Regions from separate parts of the Acetobacter sp. AAB5 genome, predicted to be linked through region 1. Evidence: riboswitches for the same ligand, from Rfam matches in the RefSeq annotation. Region 1 holds a riboswitch; the other holds the start of a gene.
What was found. A riboswitch is a leader RNA that binds a small molecule or an ion and turns the genes downstream of it on or off. The one in region 1 is predicted to bind cobalamin.

Region 1 (11,567 bases):
GGCAAATCTGCCCCGGCAGCATGCCATATGCCACCTGGTTGAAATGCAGCCCCACCTACACGTGCAAGCAAAGCCATACGCGCAGCCCGGTGGTTAAAAATGCCATGCAGATAAGTGCCCCATACATGCCCATTTGCAGAAACAGCACCTTCGGGATGGTTATCCATGTATATCAAGGGGCTTTGGCAATCAGGCCCTGTTGTTTGGCCCACATGCATTTCGTATCCAGCAACTTTACTGCCTTCTGCCGCCAGTTTTCCTTCCTTGTGTTCCAAACTTTTATCTCGGCTTAAAACTGTATCAATTTTTAACAGCCCCAACCCTGCCGTCTGTCCTACAGCACCTTCTGTTCCATAAGGATCAGCCACCGTAGAACCCAACATCTGATAGCCACCACAAATACCCATCACATAGCCGCCATTGGCTGCATGCTCTGCAATCTGCTTGTCCCATTTCTGTTCTTTCAAACAAGCAAGATCAGATAATGTCGCTTTCGATCCCGGCAATATAATCAGGTCGCATTCAGGCAAAGGCTCGCCACGTTTAACCAAGATAAGGTGCACACCGGGTTCTGCATACAGTGGGTCCAGATCATCAAAATTGGCGATCATCGGCAAATGAGGTACAACAACACGTAGCGGCGCATTCTGATCTAATTTTGCTTTTGAGTGCCTTACTGCATGTGCAAGTTTTTCATCCAGATCTGCGGCATCTTCTGCGGGCAGGGTTCTCACCTCTGGCAAATCCGGCACAAGCCCTAACGGCTGCCACCCTGTACGTTCGGCAATAAACTGCATGCCATCGGCAAACAGTGTTGGATCACCCCGCATACGGTTTACAATAAACCCTTTGATCCGTTGGGCATCTTTCTTACTTGTAACAACTTGTGTGCCCACAAGGCTGGCAATCACTCCGCCTCTATCTATATCTCCCACAAGCACAACCGGAGCGTTTACAGCTTCTGCAAACCCCATATTGGCAATATCATGTGCCCGTAAATTTACTTCAGAAGCAGACCCAGCACCCTCTACCAAAACCAAATCTGCCTTTGCGGCAAGTTTTGCAAAGCTTTGCAAAACGGCTGGCATTAAAAGTGCTTTTCGGTTCTGATAATCCCGCGCTTGCACTGTTTCTTCAATCTGCCCCCGCACAACAAGCTGTGCGCCTGTCTCACCCTGTGGTTTGAGCAAAACTGGGTTCATATCAACACTTGCAGGTACCCCACAGGCACGTGCCTGCAAAGCTTGAGCACGCCCAATTTCACCACCATCCCATGTTACAGCGGCATTATTGGACATATTCTGCGGTTTAAACGGCAAAACCCGCAGCCCACGCCGGGTAAAGGCTCGCGCAAGACCTGCAACGAGTGTTGATTTTCCGACACTAGACCCTGTGCCCTGCACCATCAGAACACGGGCACTCAAAACTCTATGCCTTCCTGCGCTTTTACACCCGCTTTGAAATGATGTTTCACCACTGTCATTTCAGTTACCAAATCAGCCGCTTCCAGCATGGCTTCCTTGGCATTGCGGCCTGTTACGGCAACATGCAAGCCTGCCGGGCGCGCTGCAATATCTGCAAGAACTTGCTCCATAGGTAGGTAATCATACCTTAGTGCGATGTTCAGTTCATCCAAGATCACCAACCCAACATCTGGGTTTCCCAACGCTTGTTGAGCGACATGCCATGCACGTTGGCATGCAGCAATGTCCCGCGCCTTATCCTGCGTTTCCCACGTAAAACCTTCACCCAACGCGTGCCATTCTACCAAAGCCTCAAAGCGTTCCAGCGCTTTGCGTTCTCCCGTATGCCATGCCCCTTTGATAAACTGCACCACAACAACACGCCGGCCATACCCCAACATCCGCAAAGCCAGACCAAACGCCGCAGTAGATTTTCCTTTTCCGGAACCTGTATTTACAATCAACAGGCCTTTTTCCACTGTTTTGCTGGCAACTTCTTTATCCTGCACAGCTTTGCGTTTTTGCATTTTGGTACGATGATGCTCTGCATCCTGTAATAATGCTGGCTTTTGCGGATCTATCATACCTGGCACGGCTCTTCCTTTTTATGATGTGTCAAAAAATCTGTTTGAGTTGAAGCAAGTTCGTTCTTTTCACCCACCATAAACAGGCGCGCAAAGCCTTGCGGCATGGAAGGTGCGAGAAGGTGCGGTTTATACCCACCGGCAAAAGCGCTCAAAAGCCGCAATGGTCCTCCATGCGATAATACGCACACATTTTCTTCACGTTGGCGCACTTCGCGCCAGAAGCTCTGAATCCTCTGGTACAGATCTTGCCCGCTTTCACCTTCTGGCGGTGCAAAACCTTCTGGATTTTGGGCCCATTCATCCAGCAATGTGCGATCTATGTCCTGCCAACGCACACCTTCCCACCGGCCAAAATTCAATTCTGCCAATCGGTGATCCACGCGTAGTTCCATACCAGCACTTTGCGCCAAACGCTGCGCCATCTGCCAGCACCTTTGTGCAGGAGAGCTATATAACACCTGGCAAACAGCACCCTTAGCCAGAACAGAAAGCCCAGAAACAATACTCTCCCACCCTGGGCTAAGGGCAACATCCTGCCTGCCGTAACAAACACCCTGCGCAATCTGAACAGGAGCATGCCTTACCAGCAACACGGGAAAAGATCGCATTTCAATATCTCCTTCTCACCGCCTGCCCCGGCTTTATCAGGACGGCAGAACACTTTGTGCATACCTTGTTATCACACAACTTTCCGCGTTCGTTTTTGCATATGCTCTTTTCATAAAGAGGAAGAGTTCAAAATATTCTGATTGGAACGCCGTGCCAGAACATGAAAGAATGACCCAGAAACCAAGCCACGCTGGCCACCACATGCACCAAGGGACGTACCATCCCCTGCTGCCAGATCTGCCAATGGCGCGTCCTCACCTTTATCCGTGACTGTTGCATAATGGAATTCGTGCCCACGTAAACGTGTGCCTGCGTGGCCCAAAACATTATCTGTCAGCAACGTGGCCTCACGATAGCCTAAGTGCAATTTTCGACGCGCGAAGGACGTTACATGTCCTAGCAAACCTGCCATAGCATGTGTCTGCCCCTGCGCATCTTCCAACGCACAGCCCAAAACCATGTAGCCTCCGCACTCCCCATGTACAGGGTTCTTAAGCGCAAAATCCTGTAAGCCTTTTTTAAAATGCTCTGCTTGCGCAATCTGGCCTGCATAAAGTTCTGGATACCCCCCAGGTAACCAACAGGCATCACAAGAGGCATCTGGCGCCTGATCGGCCAGTGGAGAAAACGGAACCAACTCCGCACCCATTTTTCTCCAAAACAAAGAAAGATGCCCATATAAAAACGAAAAAGCAGCATCATCTGCCACGGCAATACGTTGGCCCGGAGGCGGAATGCATGCTTCTGCCAGAGATACTGGATCAGCCTTCTGTTCCGCCAGAGGGGCTGCTGCTTCCAGAACAGCATCCAGATTCAGTTCACGTTCTGCCTTATCTGCAAGATCTGATAACCACCCTGCCAGATTGCCGTGCTCACGCGCTTGCACCAATCCTAAATGCCGCTCTGGCAGTACCTCACCCTTCTGGCGCATGAGCGCCCCACAAACAGGCAGGTCTGCCATAGCCACGGCAGAGCGCGCCAAACGCTCATGCCGTTCGGATGCCACACGGTTGAGTACAACACCACGCACCTGCACAGCATCAGACCACCGCGCAAAGCCCTGTGCAATCGGCCCAACAGATTGCCCTTGCCCAGAAACATCCAGCACCAGCAAAACAGGAATACCAAATAGTGCTGCAATATCAGAAGGCGCACCGCGTGCACCCTTTGGGGCCATTAATCCATCAAACAACCCCATTGCAGATTCCACCACAACCACGTCTACATCTTTGGCAGCGGCATTCATGATACCAGCCAGCAAATTTGCAGGCATGCACCAGCTATCCAAATTAAGAGGTGGCCGATGTGTGATAGCCGCATGAAAAGCGGGATCTATATAATCTGGGCCAGTTTTAACGGCCCCTACCCGTAATCCTCGGCGTTGAAAAGCCGCCAGCAATGCGAGTGTAACCGTTGTTTTGCCACCGCCAGAACGAGGGGCGGCAACCATAATAACACGAGGGGCTGTCATGCCTCATTTTCCTCATCCAGAACACAGGCCACACTATTCCCCTGTGGGTGCCACAAACCTCGCCGCCATACGTCGGCAAACCGTGCACGCATAGCTTCCCGCGCTGCTGGGTTTTCCTGTTTTAAAAATGCATCACACGCGGCATTTCCCAATGTTTGGGCAAAAACCAGATCGAATTGCCTATCAAACCGTTGGGGCAATGTGGCTGCAAATCCGTGCAATGCATCTAACCCGCGCGCCATTTCTGCCGCACCCGCGTATCCGTGCTGCTGCATACCTTCAATCCATTGCGGGTTAGCCAACCGTCCGCGCACAATACGCGCCACTTCCTGCGCTGCTGTTCGCAACCGTGGCATATCTGGCCGAGATGTATCACCATGCAATACGGTTGGTGTTGCGCCCAATGTAGCGGCCGCAGCAGAAAGGCCACCTTCATGCGCAGCTATATCCGGGCTTTCCAAAATATCGGTTTCAGCATTGTCCTGCACATGCAGCACAGCTTCTGCTTGCCCCACCAAATTGGAAAGAGCCTGCATATCCTGCTGCCCATCTCGTCCACCACCATATGTCCATGATGAACCTTCCAGCCAAGCTGCTCCAAGTTCCTGCGTATGAGCCCAAGATCCCGCATTCAGCCGTTCCTCAACGCCTGTGCCGTAATTACCAACCGCAGCACCAAAAATACGAGCCGTAGCCCGCTTTCGGGCCTCTCCTTTCAGCCCTTTGGCAGATGCCGCCAAAGGATTCCATTCGGCAGGTTCATTCCGCTCCGCAACAGCCGCTACAGCCTGATCAAACAGGGCAATCTGATCTGCAAAAGCATCACGAAATAGGCCAGAAACACGCAACGTTACATCTACTCTTGGCCGGTCCAGCACTGGCAAAGGAATAATCTCAAACCCACAAACATGCCCTGTGCCAGCGGTGCGCTGTACTTCTACTCCCATAAGGCGCAAGGCAAGGGCCATATCCTCTCCGCCGGTGCGCAAACTGGCAGAACCCCACATATCCATAATCATATGTGTTAGATGTTCGCCCTGTTCCTGCAAATGCCTTGTCAGCAAAAGCTTTTCCATTTTCTCGGCCAACACCATGGCAGAAGGTGTAGGCAATGCACGAGGGTCCACCGTAAACAGATTGCGCCCTGTAGGCAGCACATCCACCCGCCCACGGGTTGGCGCACCGGCTGGGCCGGGTGCTACAAAACGTCCATCTAATGCAGCAAGCAGGGCCTGTGCCTCTGCTTGCCCGCTTTGCATGATTTTATGCGCCACTTCAGACGTAAAAGCAGTATCCGCCTGCCGCCCACATGCCTGTGCAATAATCTGCACCAGTTTTTTGGAGTGTGCGGCGGGTTTTCCAAAAACATGCAAACCATCACGAATTTGCAGATCTTTTACATCACACAAATAGGCATCAAGCCGCGCAAGTGCTTCTGCCTCATCCATTTCTCCGGGGCGCACGCCGCTTTCAGCCAACACACCCGTACGCACAGCTTTTTCTAAAATATCAGCGCGTAGCAAAGCGCCTCGGCGGGGGTCCAGACCGTCCGCTTCAGCGTATTCATCAATCAGACGTTCGAGTTCCTGCGCATCTACTGAAAGTTCTGCCTGCATGACAGGAGGCGTCATATGGCCGATAATAACAGCACCCAAACGCCGACGCGCAGCTGCGGCCTCACCCGGATTATTGACAATAAACGGATAAATAACCGGCACATCACCTGTCAGCACAACTGGCCCACAGGATGGAGACAGCGCCACAGCCTTACCGGGCAACCATTCCAGCGTGCCATGCGTGCCCAAATGCACCATGGCATCCAGTTTTTTCACATGTTGCAACCACAAATAAAATGCAACGTATGCATGGCATGGAGGTGTGTCTGGATCATGATACAGCGCTTTACGGTCCGCTACTGCCCCTCTATCTGGCTGCACTGCCAGAGAAATATTGCCCAACTGGATGTAACGCTGACAAAACACGCCATCTTTTACATTGGCGTCGTGTTCGGGGTCACCCCATGCGGCAAAAACAGATTTTACAAAATCCGGATCTAAATCCGCCAGAAACTGACGATACAGTTTTGTATCAAGCACAGGCTTTGAACTGCCACCAACAAGTGCTGCGGCAAGAGCCTTTGCATCAGGAACATTTTCTGCTCCTGTATGATAACCTGCCTTATGCAAGAGCGTGAGAATGGAAGATGTAGATGCAAAACCATCTAACCCCACAGCATGCGCTATATGGGCCCCAGATTTTTCGAGCCCTGCACCTGGGTAGTCAGACAGAATAATAGATATTTTTTTGTCTGATTGCGCAATTTTCCGCAATTTAGCCCATGCAATTGCACGGCCTGCCACCAACTTTATACCCGGTTTATAAGGTTCTCTAAATGCAGGCTGTCCGGGCTGTGCATCTTTTCTGAAAGAAATTGGAAATGTTGCAATTGTGCCGTCCAGTTCTGGCAATACCACTTGCATGGCCATATCCGCCCGCGCCAGACCTCGTGGGCTTTCTTGCCACAAAGCCTGTGTGCACCCCGGCTGCAGAAGCTGCAAAATAGGCGCATCGGCTACATCCAATGGTGAAAAACCATTCTGGCTTCGTGCAGAAAAACACGTTGCATCCAGAACAACATCAGGTTTCACACGTTGTAGATAATAGCTTACATCATCAGAAACGTTAGGATCTTTTAAAGATGTAACATACACAATATCTACAGCACAGCCACGTTGCGCCAGTTCTTCTGCCAAACATTCCGGCCCTGCCACATCTCCTACCAGCAAATGCGCGCGATAAAGAAGTATTACTGCTTTTATCTGCACCTGAACTGGCATGCCGGTAGAAGGATAAGAACGATATACGCCCCATGCAGGCAATGCTTTAGGGTGTGTTCCTTTATCTTCCTGCATCCCTGCCAGTGCAGACATAACTTCCAATGCTGCGCAGATGTTATCCGGCCCTCCTTGTTGGAAAAAACCGTTTAACCGCGCATAATATTCTGCAGAAATAGTGGAAAGTTCTGCCAGCCGTCCATCATCTCCGGTATGTACTGCCTGTTCCAACACATCAGAAACAGAACTTTGTGACGTATCACCGGGTAACAAAGCCAGCGGCACGCCTGTTTCACGGCTCCATGCTGCCAGTTCTTCTGCCCCATAACGCCAGTAATCCAAACCACCCAACAGCCGCACCACAACGCAGCGCGCTTTTTGCAATGTAGTTTCAATGTACAAATCGATCGACATAGGGTGGCGTAATCTTGCCAGGCTTGTGACCTGCAAGGTGGGAAGCACTATGCCTTCTTCAGTTTGAGCACGTAGCAAGGCTTCTGCATGGCGCAGGGCCAGAAGATCACTTTCTGTAAAAGAAAGTACAACAAGATCAGCAGAGGGAAGATTGAGATCCTCTGCCATTTCCTGTTCATCGAGCGTCCGGTTTTCCCGCACCAAAAGATGCATAAGCCTACTCCGTCCTTAATCAGGCCGTTACCAAGGTGCCGCCAAGAGCCTTGGCTATGGATGCAGCATCCAGCCCCTTTTGCCCGATCACAACAATGCGGCCTTCTCGTTTTTCGTTAACGGAAAGAGGACGATCAAATTCGTGCCGGAAACGAGCCCCCACACCCTGCACAGCCAAACGCATGGCCTTGCCTGCTACCGCTGCAAAACCTTTCATGCGCAGCACATCATAACGGCGCGCCGTATCCTGCAAGAGCGTTAAAAACTGCTCGACGCTCTGCTGCTCGGGCACGCGCACCACAAAACTTTCAAAGTCATCATGTTCGTGTTCGCCATCCTCTGCATCATGATGAGAAGGTCGCGCAGCTAAGTCTGCTTCTGCCGCTGCCCCAATCCCAAGCAATATGGCTGGGTCTACCTTGCCTTCTGTGGCACGTACAATCTGAACTGGACGCGGTGCCGTGCGGCGGATTTCATCTTCAACATGTGTCAGCGCATCTGCATCCAGCAGATCTGTCTTGTTCAACACCACAAGATCTGCGGCGTTAATCTGATCTTCAAAAACTTCTGCCAATGGGTTGTCATGATCCAAGGAAGGATCTGCCGCACGCTGCTGGGCAATAGCTTCAGGATCATCTGCAAAACGGCCTGCTGCCACTGCTGGTGCATCTACTACCGTTATCACGCCATCAACTGTCATGCGGTTACGCACCGTTGGCCAACCAAAAGCCTTGAGCAATGGTTTAGGCAGTGCCAAACCAGATGTTTCAATAACCACATGTTCCGGTGGGTCAGCCCGATCTAGCAGAGCTTCCATGGTTGGCAGAAAATCATCTGCTACCGTGCAGCATAGGCAACCGTTGGTCAGCTCTACAATGTCATCTTCCTTGCAGCCTTCCACTCCGCATCCGCGCAGGATTTCTCCATCAATGCCAAGAGAACCAAATTCGTTCACCACCACGGCAATACGGTGCCCTGCTGCACGCTGAAGCAGATTACGCAAAAGGGTTGTTTTACCTGCCCCTAAAAAACCAGTGATAATGGTTACAGGCACGCGAGATGCGATTGTCATGAAGGCTCCTGTTCATCATAAAGTTGTGCGGGAACACGCCCCAACACCATATTGGAAAGAGATGCCGGACGGCGCGAAGGCATGACTGTTCCCCGCGCGGACTTTGCATAGAGTTGGGCATAAGCCAGCAGATCTTCTGCTTTTTCTGCACCCAGATGCCCTAATAACCATGTCCAACGCTCTGGCATAGCAATGGCTGCAGTACATCCGCGATCGCAGGCTGCCAAACACTGAACCTGACGCAGCAGAACCGGAGCTTCCTGCCCAGTAGCTTCTGCTTCCTGCACCAAAGCCTGTAAACGTGCATACAGCTGGGCACCCGGCGGTTGATCCATAGCAGGCCCACCACGCCGACACGTGACACACACATGCAAAACAGGACGGTTCTGAGGTGATTTTTGAGAAGAATCGGGGGCTTCGGCCATGCTGTATCCCTGAAATAACCGCCATCCTCAAAGAACAGCTGCTTGATGGGGTGCAGACACCCGGCGCCCCTGCCTCAGAGATAAGCAGAGGAAATATACCCTATGGTACATCTATGCCTGCCGGGCACCCCGCCAGCAGCAACGCCAGAACTTAATAACTAAGGCCCACCAACATGCTTACGCATACTGGCACCAATGGCAGGTTTCCTGGCTTGTACCCACATATACTCCAGCCTAAAGGCCAGAACATAAAACAGCGCTCCCTACCTTCCCAGCCTGCATGCAGACCAGTGGTTGAGGCCCGAAAGCCCTTACGGAACACTATAGGTAACTTACAGTTGCGGGGGCAGCGACGGCCTTGCACCGTTCTTCCCTTTTCATCCCGTAAAGGACACCATTAGCCGGTGCACAATGCGCATAAGCGGCCTTTGCTTTCAACCCGCAGTTTTATGACCTCACAACTTTAAGGCCTGCCATCCGAAACAGGATTGAGGCTTCACGCTAATGTTCCTGTGCTTTGTCGCTTTATTTCCATTATTGACGCGCAAAACAGCTATGTTATATTCGTATGAATATACTTTATATGTCAAATATTCTTTGGCTAACTAATGAGGATTCCATGACTTCTCCACGCGTTCTGCCCACACTGGATGAAACGCGTTTTTCAGACATGGCACTTACCTTCCGTATTATGCGGTTAGCCACAGTCTGGCGTACGCAACTGGACAGGGCCTTGCGCCCGCATGGCATGACATTAGCCAGCATGCGCCCGATGGCTTATTTGATGATGATGCCCGACGGAGCCACGCAAAGTGATCTTGCAGCCGCCATGAACGTGGATTGTTCTGCACTGGTGCGTATTCTGGATTTGCTGGAAAAACAAAAGCTGATCACACGCCAACAAGATATGCAGGACCGGCGCGCCAAAAAGCTTGTACTCACACCGGCGGGGCAAGAAAGATGTGCACTGTTTCACACCATTTCTGCACAGCTTGAACAGAATGTTCGCCAGAACCTCACGAAAGACCAAGTGCGTAGCTTAATTCATGATCTTTCCTGCATGCTGGAAACGCATCATGAACGCTAGATCCGAGCAAAGCAGTCACACACTATCTTCCTTTAACGCTGTATTCTCCCGCTGCTTACCAGCCTTTTTTTCTGATGAAGTGCAGTGGAATGCCTTTAAGGCTACCGCAGGCTATTCTGCCCGCGTCTTTTTATGCATTGGCATTGCCGTTTTTCTGGCGTTCATGTTCCAGCTTCACTCTCCCCTCAGTGCAGCCACAACTGTTCTTATTGTGGCAAATCCAACTGTAGGGGCTATGGTTTCCAAAAGTGTATGGCGTGTTATCGGCACAGTTATTGGTGCCGTTATCAGCATTGGCATTATGGCTGTATTTGTGCAGTCCCCTGTTCTGTATTTTGCGGCTCTTTCTGTTTTTGTAGGAATAGCCTGCATGGTCGCCACGTTCCTGCGCTTTTTTCGCGCCTATGCCGCTGTGCTAACCGGTTATACAATTGTTATTATTGCTGCACCTGCTTTTGCAGACCCAGACAATATTTTTCTTTCTGCAATGGGGCGACTTTCTGCCGTAGTAACCGGCGTGGTGGTAACGGCTTGTGTATTTATGGTAACTAGCCCCCGCAAACCCAGTGCCGTAATGGAAAAACTGGGCAACGCCTTTCGTGATACCATTCTCCACGCAAAAAACTTTCACGCACAGGAAGGTATTTCCTCTCACCCAGCAGAAGATACGGAAAAAGAAAACAATCCTTCCGAAATAACAGATACCACAACCACAGGCACAGCATTCCGTAGCCTGCCGCAACCTCTTTATGATAGTCGCAGCCGCCTTCTGGCAGGTATGGCAGGATTAACACCAGCCATAGAATTTGCCGCAGCAGATGACCCCGATATGCAGGCCCGTATTTCCAACCTGCGTTTGGCACTTAACCGTTTAACCGGGCTTATTGTCAGCTATCACCCTTATTGGCTCAATCTCTCTTTGGTAGATGTGCAATCACGCCCTGTGCATCAGTATGTTGCTGAAACATTAGAGCAGATTCTGCACCTTACAGAACAACCCGGCTGGCTGGAAAACCCAGCCCCGGTTTCTGCCTGCCTGCATGAATGCCTAAAAAATCTGGAACAACTTTCACGCAACAATCCGGCACCCAGTTTACTGGCCACATTGGATAATACCCGTGATATTCTGGTACAGATAGATCTGGCCCTATACGATCTTACAAGCCTGCGCCGCGATCGTGAATCTTCCCATACACGCCAATATCTGGAATGGCCTGTTGCCTTGCGCAATGGTGTGCGCGGCATGTTCATTGCACTTCTGGCTGGCATGCTGTGGTATGTGTTCCACTGGAGCGCAGGCCCTATGCTGATTTTGTATGTAGTCGCCGCATCAAGCCTGCTTTCAACAGCTCCCTCCGCCGGTAAAGCAAGCCCCATGATGGCAACAGGCAC
Region 2 (11,567 bases), on a different contig from region 1:
TCTGGTTCCATATTAAACTGTGCGCTGGTGATATCCTTGCCAATGGCGCGAGACCACGCAAAGTTGCCATAGAGTGAAAGCGGGCCATGATCGTAAGAGGTGCTGACCTCATACCCGTTCACCTGCCCACGGCGATAGTTAAAGCCACTCAGGATAATGGGGGCGCCAAACTGGCCTTCATCAATCAGGTTATGCGCCAGCTTGTAGTAGGCATCGAACGAGACACGCCAGCCTGGCAGAATGGTTTGCTCAATACCGGCATCAAAGTAATGGTCGCGCTCGGCCCGCACCTTGTTGTTCTGGTAAACGGAGGGCGCGGCACTGGTGCCCGCAAATTTGTAAAGCGAGGAAGAACTTACAACCTCAAACGGCGGAGGCGTGAAGTAGCGTGAATATCCGGCATGGATCACACCGCCTTTCCACGGCTTCCACACAATGTTGATACGTGGGCTAAGCTGTTTTTCTGCCGTGTATTCGCTCACGCCATCAAAGCGCAGGCCGTAATTGATGGTCAGGTTGTTGAGGGGGCGCCATTCATCCTGCGCATATAGGCCGTAAACCGTGCCGGTTTTGCCGCTGCCATCGTAAATGCTAAGCGGGGTTGTGCCAAAGGTGGCGTTGCCATCTGCATCCTCACCATCCTGCGCAAACACGCGGGAGAGGGATTTAGAGGTATTGCGTTCCACAAAAAGCTGAAAACCAAAGCGCACGGTGTGATCTTTGGCAGCACGCCATGTAACATCATGCTGTGTGCCCATGGAAAAAACAGAACGCGCAGCTTGCTGGGCAATGCCATTATACACCAGATCCCCCAGCCAGTCGGGAGAATAGCGCAGGCTGCTATAGCGGGAGAACACGGAGCTTTGCAGGCTGAAGTCTCCCATCTCTTTCTGCAACGCCAGAATGGCAAAATCTGTAATCTGTTTTTGGTGCTCATCCAAATGCGCACTGTCCACGCTGCCATTCAACTGCTGCGCCAGATTGCTGCCAGAGTAGGCAGGCATGGCAAACTGGGTTTGCTGGCCGGGGTTGTTGGGCAGTTGGTATTCTGCGTTGGAAACACCGGCAATAAAGCTGATACGCGTGTTTTCATCCGCCGTGTACCGCAGATGGCCCAAAAAGTGATATTGCTCGCTTAAATCATGAATGGCGTTGAAAGATGATGTTGTGTTTTCAATGCCCGTGCGGTCATGCACATAATCTGCCGTGGCAAAGAAATCCCACTTTCCTTTATGAAAACCATATTGCAGGGAAGGGAAAAAATAATCTCGCGCCCCGCCGTAAAGTGAGAGATTGCCGCCCGAATTGGTGGTGCCGTTCTTGGTGTTGATATCCACCACAGCCGCCTGCAAAAACCCAAACTGGCTGGGCAGCGCACCGGTGGTGAGGGACATGTTATCGGCAAAGCGCGTCATCAATGCCTGCCCGAACACACTCAGCCCCTCCGGTAACTGCACGCCATCCAAACGGAATTGCACCTCGTTATGGTCTCCACGCACATGGATCTGGCCGTAACTGTCCTGCGCTACGCCGGGGGCTTGCAAAAGCACTTGGTTAAGCGGTGCGTTATCGGCCCCGGGAATGGTTTCCAGCGCCTGCCGGCTGAACTTGTGCACAGTGGCCCCGGTGGAGGGCGAAAGCTCTGAACGCATGCGGTCCAGATGCGCGGTAACAATTACCTGTTCGGCATCGTTCTTGTCATGCGCAATTACTTTTACGCTTTGCGGTTTTGTTTCAGAAGGCTTCTGCTGCTTTGTTTCTGTTGTAGAGGTTGTGGTTTCAGCCAGGGCCATGCTGCTGCCCAGAGCAGTTAAAACAGTGGAGCAGAGAAGAAGAGCGGCTGATCGAACCATCATGCTGTGTGCTGCCTTGGTTGAGTGTGGCGGAGGGCGCAGCATGTATTATGTAATAGTATAACATTACAACAGGAATGAGCCGTGTGCGTGCAGCTTTCTGTGGGCTGTTGCACGCGCGCAACAGCTTTGCGCCCAGAGCAAGGCACAAAAAAAGAGGCCACATGCAACACGTGGCCTCCTTGCGCATACCGTTGTGCCTGCGGGCACAAGGCAGATGTTATTTTGTGGTGTAACCGCCGTTTACCAGAATGGTCTGGCCCGTCATCCACCAGCCTTCAGAAACAATAAAGCGCACATACGGGGCAATATCTTCAATATCTGTCAGGCCCGTTTTGCTGAAGGGAGAAAGCGCTGCTGCCGTTTTGTGGTAAGCCACAGCATCTGCACTTTCCTGCCCGTAAAAGAACGGCGTATCCATGGGGCCGGGGCCAATGGCGTTAACAGAAATGCCACGTGCGCCATATTCCTTAGAGGCCGCACGGGTAAAGTGTTCTACCGCAGCCTTGGAACCCGCATAGGTGGAATAAAACGGCGTGTAAGCCCCCAACAGAGATGTGACGAGTGTGAGCAGCTTGCCGTTATCCGCCAGATGGTTTCCGGCTTCACGGATAAACTGATACGCCACCTTGGTGTTGATGGCGAACATGGAATCAAATTCTTCATCCGTGGTGTCTGCAATCGGCTTTTTCAGCACTTTGCCCACAGTGTTAATGGCAATATCTGGCGCGCCAAAAGCGGCTTTGGCATCTGCAAACAGTTTGGCAACAGCACCTGGCTGCGTAAGGTCTGCCTGAAAAGCTGCGGCCTGTGCGCCTGCGGCTTTTACCGCAGCCACCGTGGCATCTGCTTCCGCCTTGCTGGCCGCACTGTGGTAATGGATGGCAATGGCTTTTGCACCGTGTTCCGCCAGATCCCGCGCAATCAGCCCGCCCAGATTTTTGGCGCCACCGGCTATCAGAACGGTTTTGCCTTTAATGCTGTGGTCTACCATGTTGGCTGCTCCCTTGCATGATCGAGGGGGCATGGATGGTGGCCCCCGTTTTTCTATTTTCACCGTATCAGCTACAATAGCCGGATAAAGCTGTATGTTCTGACAACACTTGCCAGATTTACCGAACAATAAGGCAACCGCCACAAGGCTAACGTGTATGGATAGAATAGACCTTTTTCGTATTTTTGCCCGTGTGGTGGAGGCCGCCAGTTTTACCCACGCGGCAGAAACCTTGGGCATGCCGCGCTCTAGTGTGTCTGCCGCCGTGCAACAGCTTGAAAGCCGCGTGGGTGCACGTTTGTTAACGCGCACAACCCGCTCCGTTGCCCCCACACCAGATGGCGCCGCGTTTTACGAACACTGCCTGCGCCTTGTGGCGGATGTGGAGGAAGCAGAAAACCTGTTCCGCCAGAACGAAAGTGCCGTGCAAGGCGTATTACGCGTTAACATGCCCGGCCGCATTGGGCGGCTGATAGTGGCCCCGGCATTGCCCGATTTTCTGGCAACATATCCCGGCCTTTCGGTGGAGCTGGGGGTAACGGACAGGGCCGTTAATCTGGTGGAAGAAGGGTTGGATTGCGTGCTGCGCGTGGGCCCTTTGCAGGATTCCGGCCTGATTGCCCGCCGTATGGGGGAGTTAAAGCTGATAAACGTGGCCAGCCCGGCATATCTGCATCAGCATGGTGCGCCCCAATGCCCGGCAGACCTGCTGCATGGGCACGAGGCCGTAAATTATGCCTCTCCCCAGAATGGCCGCGTGGAACAATGGGAGTGGGAAGAAAACGGCCAAACCCACACGCTGGATATGCCGGGCCGTGTGACAGTAAACAGTGCAGAGGCCCTTATAGCCTGTGCGCTGGCTGGGTTGGGGATGATTCAGATACCCGCGTATGATGTGCGCTCTTACCTGCATACCGGCCAGTTGGTAAAAGTGCTGCCCAAATGGTGTGCGGCCCCTTTGCCCATGGCGTTGCTTTACCCACACCGGCGGCATCTTTCCATGCGGGTGCAGGTGTTTGCCGCATGGCTGGAAGAACTGGTGCGCCAGCAGGTTTTACGCCCTGTTGCCGCTGCTCCGTAAAGGTGGCGTGTATGTGCATAATGCCCGTTGCATAAACGCCTAAACACGCCCAAAGAGCGCAAGCCATGTTAACCGTAGAAAACATTCTGCTGCTGCTTTTGCTGGCGGCCGTTAGCAGCCTGCTTGTTGCCCTGTTTAAACAAAAGGTGCCGCAGCCGGTTATTCTTATCATTCTGGGTGTGTTTGCGGCGTTGGCGGGCATGCATGTCAGCTTGCAGCCAGATATGTTCATGTTTGTATTTCTGCCGCCTTTGCTGTTTGCAGATTCATTCCGCATGCCATTGCGTGAGTTTTCAGAACTGCGCGGCCCCATTCTGTTTTTGGCCTTTGGGCTTGTGGTTATCAGCACGCTGGTATGTGGCTATGCTATTCATTGGATTGTGCCAGAACTGGGCTTGCCCATCTGTTTTACGCTGGCGGCAGCGCTTTCCCCCACAGATACGGTAGCTGTTTCCAGCCTTATTGAAGGGCGCAAAGTTCCCAATCGGCTGTTGCAGATTTTATCTGGTGAGGCCCTGTTTAACGATGCCTCCGGCCTTGTGTGCTTTCGCTTTGCCATGGCCGATGCCCTTACGGGGGAGTTTTCTTACAGGCAGGCTTTTGGCACGTTTTTAATGGTGGCGCTGGGCGGCTTGCTGGTGGGCGCTGCGGTGGCGTGGCTGGCTGTTAAGCTTAACCGCGTGCTGGTGCGCCGTGGGTATGATGATCCGCAATCCCAAATCATCTTTGTGCTGCTCTTGCCGTTTTTAATGTACGCAGCGGCGGAAGCGGTGGAATGTTCGGGCATTCTGGCCGCCGTGGCAGGCTGCATGGTGCTTAAACTTTCCGGCATGATAGAGGATACCGCCACCTTTACCCGCCTGCAGGCCACAACCGTATGGAACATTGTCAGCTACGTTTTTAACGCGCTTATCTTTTTGTTTCTGGGCTTGCAGTTGCCAGAATTGCTGCAACACGGCGTGGCGTTGGGCCATAAATACGATGTGGCTTTGTGGCAGGTTGGCCTGTTTGTGGTGCAAATATACGCCATTATGCTGGCCATGCGGTTTGCAGGCGTATGGACATCCGTTTTTGGCCGTTGGGTGGTGGCGCGTATTGGCAGCCTGCCGTTTGAACCCACGGGCTTTGCAGGCAGCTTGTTGCTGACATTTGCCGGAGTGCGCGGGGCCGTTACGCTGGCGGCTGTGCTCTCCCTGCCAGAAGGAACAGATGGCACAGATGCCTTTCCCATGCGCGATGCCGTGGTGGTGGCGGCTACAGGTGTAATTGTGCTTTCCCTGCTGGCAGCCAGTGTGTTCATTCCTCTGTGCCTGCGTTTTTTGCCGCACGAAACGGTGGATAAGAATGCGCAGGAAGAAAATATGGCCCGCCAAAAGCTGATACGCGCAGCCCTTGCAGTGCTTACAAAAGCGCGCACGCAGCCGCCTGCGCCCAACCCAAAGGGCACCGCACTGGCCAAACCGGAGGGGCAAAGTGCCGCAGATGAAGCCCTGCGGCAGGAGGTAATAGACCGCCTATACCAACTGTATCACAGCCGGTTGGAAGAGGAGGATGAAACGCCGCGCATTACGCCGCTGGATCGTAACCGGGCATTGCGCCATGCGCGTATGGATCTGGCCCTGCGCCTGCAATTGCTGCGGGCAGAACGGCAGGCCATGCGGGATATGACATCGCGCAGAGAGATCAATGACCAAACAGAATGGAAGCTCCAGCAGGAACTGGATTATGAGGAGCAGGTAATCCGCTCGCAGTCTCAGCGCCTCCCGCGGGAGGCCTAAAGCCAGCCTGCCAAACGTGTAGCGTGCTTTTGTTGACAAGCCACCCCCAGCCTGTAAACCACACCGCATGATGGTTTCCCCTCAGGGGAATGAAAAGGGAACCGGGTGCCCGCGCCATTGCCTGCAATGGTTTTGCGATATTCCCGGGCTGTCCCCGCAACTGTAAGCGGCATGGATGTGCACGCACAGCGCCTTACGCGCTGGCCCACTGGAACAAACCTTTCCGGGAAGGGGTGCCACAACCGAAAAAACCGCAAGCCAGGAGACCTGCCATCAGCACACAGTTGCAGACGGGGCATGTCAGCCGGGGTGTGCTGGCAGGCTGGGCTAGCGGTCAGCCTATGGGGTGGTTTGTGCCCCTGTGGTGGAAAAAGCCGGGCCAAGTCTCGTGGCAACGCTGTTAAACCGCGAGATTGCCTAAACCCATGCGCCTTAAAACCCTTTTGCTTACCGGCTCATCTTTGCTGCTGGTAGAAACCACTGCCGTTAGGGCGGCAGATGCCCCAACCCCTGCCACATCAACGGGCAAAAATACTGTGGCCACCAAGGCGGCAGTAACACCCGTTGCCACCGTTCCGGCACCACAAAATGCGCCTGTTTCGGCTGGGGCGGAGGGCACGCAAGCTGTGCAAGCACGCAGCACGCAGGCTTACCCGGATTACATTACGGTTAGCGCCGCACGGCGGCCCATGCGGGCGGATGAAATTGGCACGGCCATGACGATCGTGACAGAAAAGCAGATCCTCACCCAGCAGCGCCGCACGTTAACAGATATTCTGGCCCGCCAACCGGGGCTGAATGTGGTGCGTTCGGGCGGTTTTGGGGGCACCACCTCTATTTTCATGCGTGGCAACAATGCCAACGAGGTAAAAGTGCGGCTGGATGGCATGGATATTAACGATGGCAGCTCCACCTCTGGCGCGTTTGATGCCGCGCAGTTTGTAACCGATGGCATGGGCCGCATAGAAATTTTGCGCGGGCCGCAAAGTGGCCTGTACGGGGCGGATGCCATGGCCGGGGTGATTGATATAACCACAGCACAGGGGCAGGGCAGGTTCACCCCCTTTGTGCGGGTGGAAGGTGGATCTTACGGCACGTTTAATCAGGTTATGGGCGCGCGCGGCAGTAAGGGAAAGTTCCATTACAATGTGGAGCTTTCTCATTACCGGCAGGATGGCTTTCATGAAATCCCGCGCTATATCGGGCGCTATTTTGGCGCAGATAAGGAACAGCGCCACCGGGGGGATAGAAACGATAACCGTTCCGCCAATATTCGCCTTGGCTATGATGTGACGCATAATTTTGATCTGGGGCTAACGGCCCGGCTGATCCAGAGCAATCTGCACACGTACAGCAGCTATAATATGGAAGATGAATATTACAGCCGCTTGGGATATTACGGTGATGTGAGCAGCGAGCGTGAACATACCACGCAAAATCAGGCCATTGTGCGGGGCACTGCGCATTTGTCCTCATTTGGGGGCAGGTTCGATCAGGTTATTGGTCTGGGGTATATGACAGGCCGCAGAAGCTGGACAGAAACCGGCACAACCCTTGAAGGCGATGCCTTGCAGTATGATCCCACATATTACCGCACCAGCCGTATCAAGATAGACTGGCACGGCACCGTTAATCTGGATAAATACGGATCTCTGCTTGTGGGGGCAGAGCATTTTCATGATACGTTTAATTCCAGCCAAGGAAATAGCGCGCCATCTTCCACGCCGTTCAGCACCAGTGCAGGCATGGATACTACGGCAGGGTATGGGCAGTATCAGGGTAACTGGAACAAGATTTTATATGGTGCGGCCAATATCCGGTATGATGCCAATTCCCGCTACGGCAATTATGTAACGTGGCGCGTGGCTCCGGCCATTCATATTCCGCACAGCGGCACGGTTATCAAGGCCAGTGCAGGCAGTGGTTTTCATGGCCCTTCATTGTATCAGCTTTTTGCCAACCAGATTTCCACCAGCTATGCGGAAAAGGGAAACCCCAACCTGCGGGCCGAGCGCCTGATAGGGTATGATGTGGGCGTGGAACAAACCTTGGCGCATGACAAACTGCATTTTGGGGCCACATGGTATGAAAACCACGTGCGCAACCTTATTCAGTCCGTAAGTTCTTACGAAAATTATTACTCCACCTATTCCTACAATAACGTCGCCCGTGCCCGCATGTATGGCGTGGAAGCGTATCTGGATTGGAAAGCGCTGGATACGCTGGATTTCAACCTGAACTATACATGGACCCACGCGCGAGATGCCTCTACCGGGCAAGAACTCCAACGCCGCCCGCAGCACAAGTTCAATTTCAACACCACATGGCAGCCGGTGGATGGGCTCTCGCTTTCGGGCAATATTCTGTATGTCAGCGGCGCGCGTGATATGCCGGTTATTTCCGATACGTACCAGTATTGCAGCACATGCGGTAAAGACCACGGATATTTCACCATAGATCTGGCGGCCAGTTATAAAATCAACCGCTATGTAACGGTGTTTGCGCGGGCAGATAACTTGCTGAACCGCCAGTATGAAAGCCCCATAGGCTACCTTCAGCCCGGCCGCGCAGGTTATGGCGGCTTTACGCTGAATTACTGATGCAGCTTTCCGTAATCCTCCGCCGGGTGGGTATGTGTGTACTGGGTGCAGCCCTTGCGGTGCCTGCGCCTGGGGCGGCACGGGCAGAGCGTGTGGCATCGCTTAACCTATGCACAGATCAGCTTGCCCTTATGTTGGCAGACCACAAGGATATTATAGGCCTTTCAACTTTGGCGCGGGATTGCACGGAATCTGTGTTGTGCCAGCAGGCGCAGGGCGTGCCGGTGTTGCAATCCACGGCGGAAACAGTGCTGGCCGCCAAACCAGATGTGGTGCTGGCAGGCCGCTTTACAGCCCGCTTGGCCGTGCGGGCCGCAAAGGAGGTAGGGGCCAAAGTGCTTACGCTTCCGCCCGCATCCTCCTTGGCGGATATTCCAGACCAGATCATGCAAGTTGCCAATGCGGTGGGGCACCCCGAACGCGGGCGGCAGCTTGTGGCGGCATTTCAAGCCCGGTTGGCGGAACTTGCCACCCCCCGCCAGCTATCAGACCCCATAGCCGTGGTGTATGAGGCCAATGGCTTTGTGGTGCATGCCCATAGTTTGCCCGATGATGTGCTGGCTCATGCCGGTTTGCGTAACTTTGCCACCACGGCAGGCACGCCACCTTTGGGCGGGCGCGTGCCGCTGGAAGTGCTGTTGGCTTATCATCCAGATTTACTGGTGCGCGATCCCTCCGGCCCCGGTCATTCTCTTGCACAGGCCATGCTGGCCAACCCGGTTATGCTGGCCATGTTTGCGCCGCCACATGTTGTGGATGTGCCAGCGCGCCTTTGGCTGTGTGGGCTGCCACAAACGCTGGATGCCGTTGCCTCATTACGTCACGCGCGGGATGCCATTGTGGATGATGGCGCAAAGAATTTTCAAAACCCACCCATTACGCAGCCTACGGTAAAGGAAACCCAACCATGAAGCCCTTGCGCCCCGTTGTGCTGAACACGCTGTTGGTGGTGCTGGTGGCCGTTATGGCTGTGGCCTCTTTGTGGTGGGGGGAAAGCAGCATTAACGTGCCAGCCGCCTTGGCAGATTGGTGGGCTGGTGCGCATTCCATAGGTGCAGTTATTATGGGGCAGTTGCGCCTGCCGCGTATGTTGCTGGCCCTTATGGTTGGCGGCACGTTGGGGCTGAGTGGTGCGGTGCTGCAAGGCTATTTGCGCAACCCGCTGGCTGATCCGGGGCTTTTAGGTGTTTCTGGTGGGGCAGCCCTTGGGGCTGTTTGCGTGTTCTATACAGGGCTTTTTCAAATAGCCTCGGCTTTGCTGCCTTTGGGTGGTTTGGCCGGTGCGCTGGTTACGGCCATGTTGCTTGTGGCGCTGGTGGGGCGTGGTGGCGCGTTGGTGTTGTTGTTGGCTGGTGCGGCAGTGAGCAGTTTTACCGCAGCCCTTACCGCACTGGTGTTGAACTTGGTGCCCAGCCCCTATGCCACGTTTGAAATCATGCACTGGCTTATGGGGTCTTTAACAGATCGCACCCTTAATGATGTGCTGCTGGCCTTGCCCGGCGTGGTGGTGGGGTGTGCCCTGCTTATGGGCTGTGGCCGCGCCTTGGATGCCCTAACAATGGGGGAGGACGTGGCACAAAGCCTTGGTTTTCGGCTTGGTGGTGTTGGGGGCGTGCAAATGCGCGTGGTTGTGGGCACTGCATTGGCTGTGGGCTCTTGCGTTGCGGTTTCTGGCGCTATCGGGTTTGTGGGGCTGGTGGTGCCGCATGTGTTGCGGCCTTTGGCGGGGCATCGGCCATCTCGGCTTATGGTGCCAGCATTTTTGGGCGGGGCTGTGCTTTTGCTGGCGGCAGATCTGGCAGTGCGGCTTATGGCCGGGCGCACAGAATTACAGTTGGGTGTGGTAACGGCCTTGGTGGGGGCGCCTGTGTTCTTCCACCGTGTTATCTTGTTTAGAAAACGGAACATGCTGTCATGTTAAATGTGCAGAATGTTGGTTTCAGCATAGAGGGCGCGCAGCTTCTCCAAGCCGCCAATGCGCGGTTTAAGGCTGGCAGCGTAACAGCGCTCATAGGCCCTAATGGTGCTGGCAAAAGCACGCTGTTGCGCATTATGGCGGGCTTGTTACCCGCCACGCAGGGGCATGTGGTGTGTGATGGCGCGCCTTTGCAGCAGCTTACATTGGCCCAGCGTGCGCGGCTTATGGCGTATATGCCGCAGGATGTGCCGCCGTTTCCGCCCATGCCGGTGCGGGAGGTGGCATCACTGGGGCGCTTGCCCTATGGGGAATCTCCCGCTCAGGCCTTGCATCATCCGGCAGTGGCGCAGGCTTTGGCGGAAGTGGGGTTAATGGGGTTGGCGGATCGTCCAGCCAGCCAACTTTCTGGTGGAGAGCGTGCACGGCTCATGCTGGCGCGTGCTTTAGCGGTGCAGGCCCCCATTTTGCTGGCAGATGAACCCGTAGCTGCGTTGGACCCCGCCCATGCCTTGGCGGTTATGCAGGTGTTTTGCAAACTGGCGGCACAGGGCACGTGCGTTGTGGTGGTGCTGCATGATTTGTTGCTGGCCACGCGTTTTTGCAAAACCTTGGTGCTCATGCAGCAAGGCCATATTCGCCATACCATTCCCCCCACCTGCCTGACAGATGAGATGGTGCGCCAAACTTACGGTGTTACCACGCGGCGGGTAGAAAACGCCGTTGTGCCGTGGGATTTATGCACGACACAGCCAGAGTAAGCAGAGTAGCATTTTTACACGTGTCCGTGCAGCCATACAGAAATATGCTGCGGTGGCGCGTTTGCAAAAATGCGTTCTTAGGGCAGGGTTAATCCGCCTTCACGCGTTACCAATGCTTCCACACCCGGTACAATACGCTGGATTAAATCCCCCGCAGGTTGGGGCGTGTTGGTGACAACATGGATGGAGGATGAAGCTGCAATGTCCTTACGCGCTGCATCCAGTGTTTCCCGCGCCTGTTCACGCCATCCGGGTGTGCGCTCTGTACCCAGTGCCGCCAGCCCTGCACGGGCAAGGGCAGCCAGCCGGGTAGATGCCGCCAGTGCGGGCGTAAGCGCGGCATGGCGGGCTGCAACCTGATGAAACGCGGCATCATTATCCGCCCAGATGGTGAGTTGCCGTTCCAGCTCCGGCTTGAGTTCCACCTTGCCGTTTACAAAGGCAGCAGCCTCGGCATTGAACCTTTCAGCCTCAAAGCTGTCTGGGCTGGCAATGTCTGATGGGGTATTTAAATCCTGTTCCGTGGCAGTTTGCTTGTGGCGGATTTGTAAAAATTCGTGGTTATGGGCGTAATTGCGTATGGGG

Region 2: it holds a riboswitch for cobalamin, as region 1 does, so the genes downstream of both, ACP7IZ_RS02300 (TonB-dependent receptor plug domain-containing protein) here and ACP7IZ_RS09315 (DUF1636 family protein) in region 1, are expected to answer to the same signal.

The regions. Positions count from the first base shown of each region.
Region 1 covers NZ_JBNIEW010000008.1:98,178-109,744, reverse strand. Annotated here, with positions in the region: gene ACP7IZ_RS09345 (cobyric acid synthase) at 1-1,406, opposite strand, end outside; gene cobO (cob(I)yrinic acid a,c-diamide adenosyltransferase) at 1,421-2,047, opposite strand; gene ACP7IZ_RS09335 (histidine phosphatase family protein) at 2,044-2,658, opposite strand; gene ACP7IZ_RS09330 (cobyrinate a,c-diamide synthase) at 2,769-4,130, opposite strand; gene cobN (cobaltochelatase subunit CobN) at 4,127-7,591, opposite strand; gene cobW (cobalamin biosynthesis protein CobW) at 7,611-8,663, opposite strand; gene ACP7IZ_RS09315 (DUF1636 family protein) at 8,660-9,088, opposite strand; cobalamin riboswitch at 9,269-9,502, opposite strand; gene ACP7IZ_RS09310 (MarR family winged helix-turn-helix transcriptional regulator) at 9,657-10,175, shown strand; gene ACP7IZ_RS09305 (FUSC family protein) at 10,165-11,567, shown strand, end outside.
Region 2 covers NZ_JBNIEW010000002.1:22,630-34,196, forward strand. Annotated here, with positions in the region: gene ACP7IZ_RS02280 (TonB-dependent receptor) at 1-1,856, opposite strand, end outside; gene ACP7IZ_RS02285 (SDR family oxidoreductase) at 2,074-2,847, opposite strand; gene ACP7IZ_RS02290 (LysR family transcriptional regulator) at 3,005-3,928, shown strand; gene ACP7IZ_RS02295 (Na+/H+ antiporter) at 3,994-5,706, shown strand; cobalamin riboswitch at 5,761-5,995, shown strand; gene ACP7IZ_RS02300 (TonB-dependent receptor plug domain-containing protein) at 6,132-8,306, shown strand; gene ACP7IZ_RS02305 (ABC transporter substrate-binding protein) at 8,306-9,217, shown strand; gene ACP7IZ_RS02310 (FecCD family ABC transporter permease) at 9,214-10,227, shown strand; gene ACP7IZ_RS02315 (ABC transporter ATP-binding protein) at 10,221-10,982, shown strand; gene ACP7IZ_RS02320 (beta-N-acetylhexosaminidase) at 11,060-11,567, opposite strand, start outside.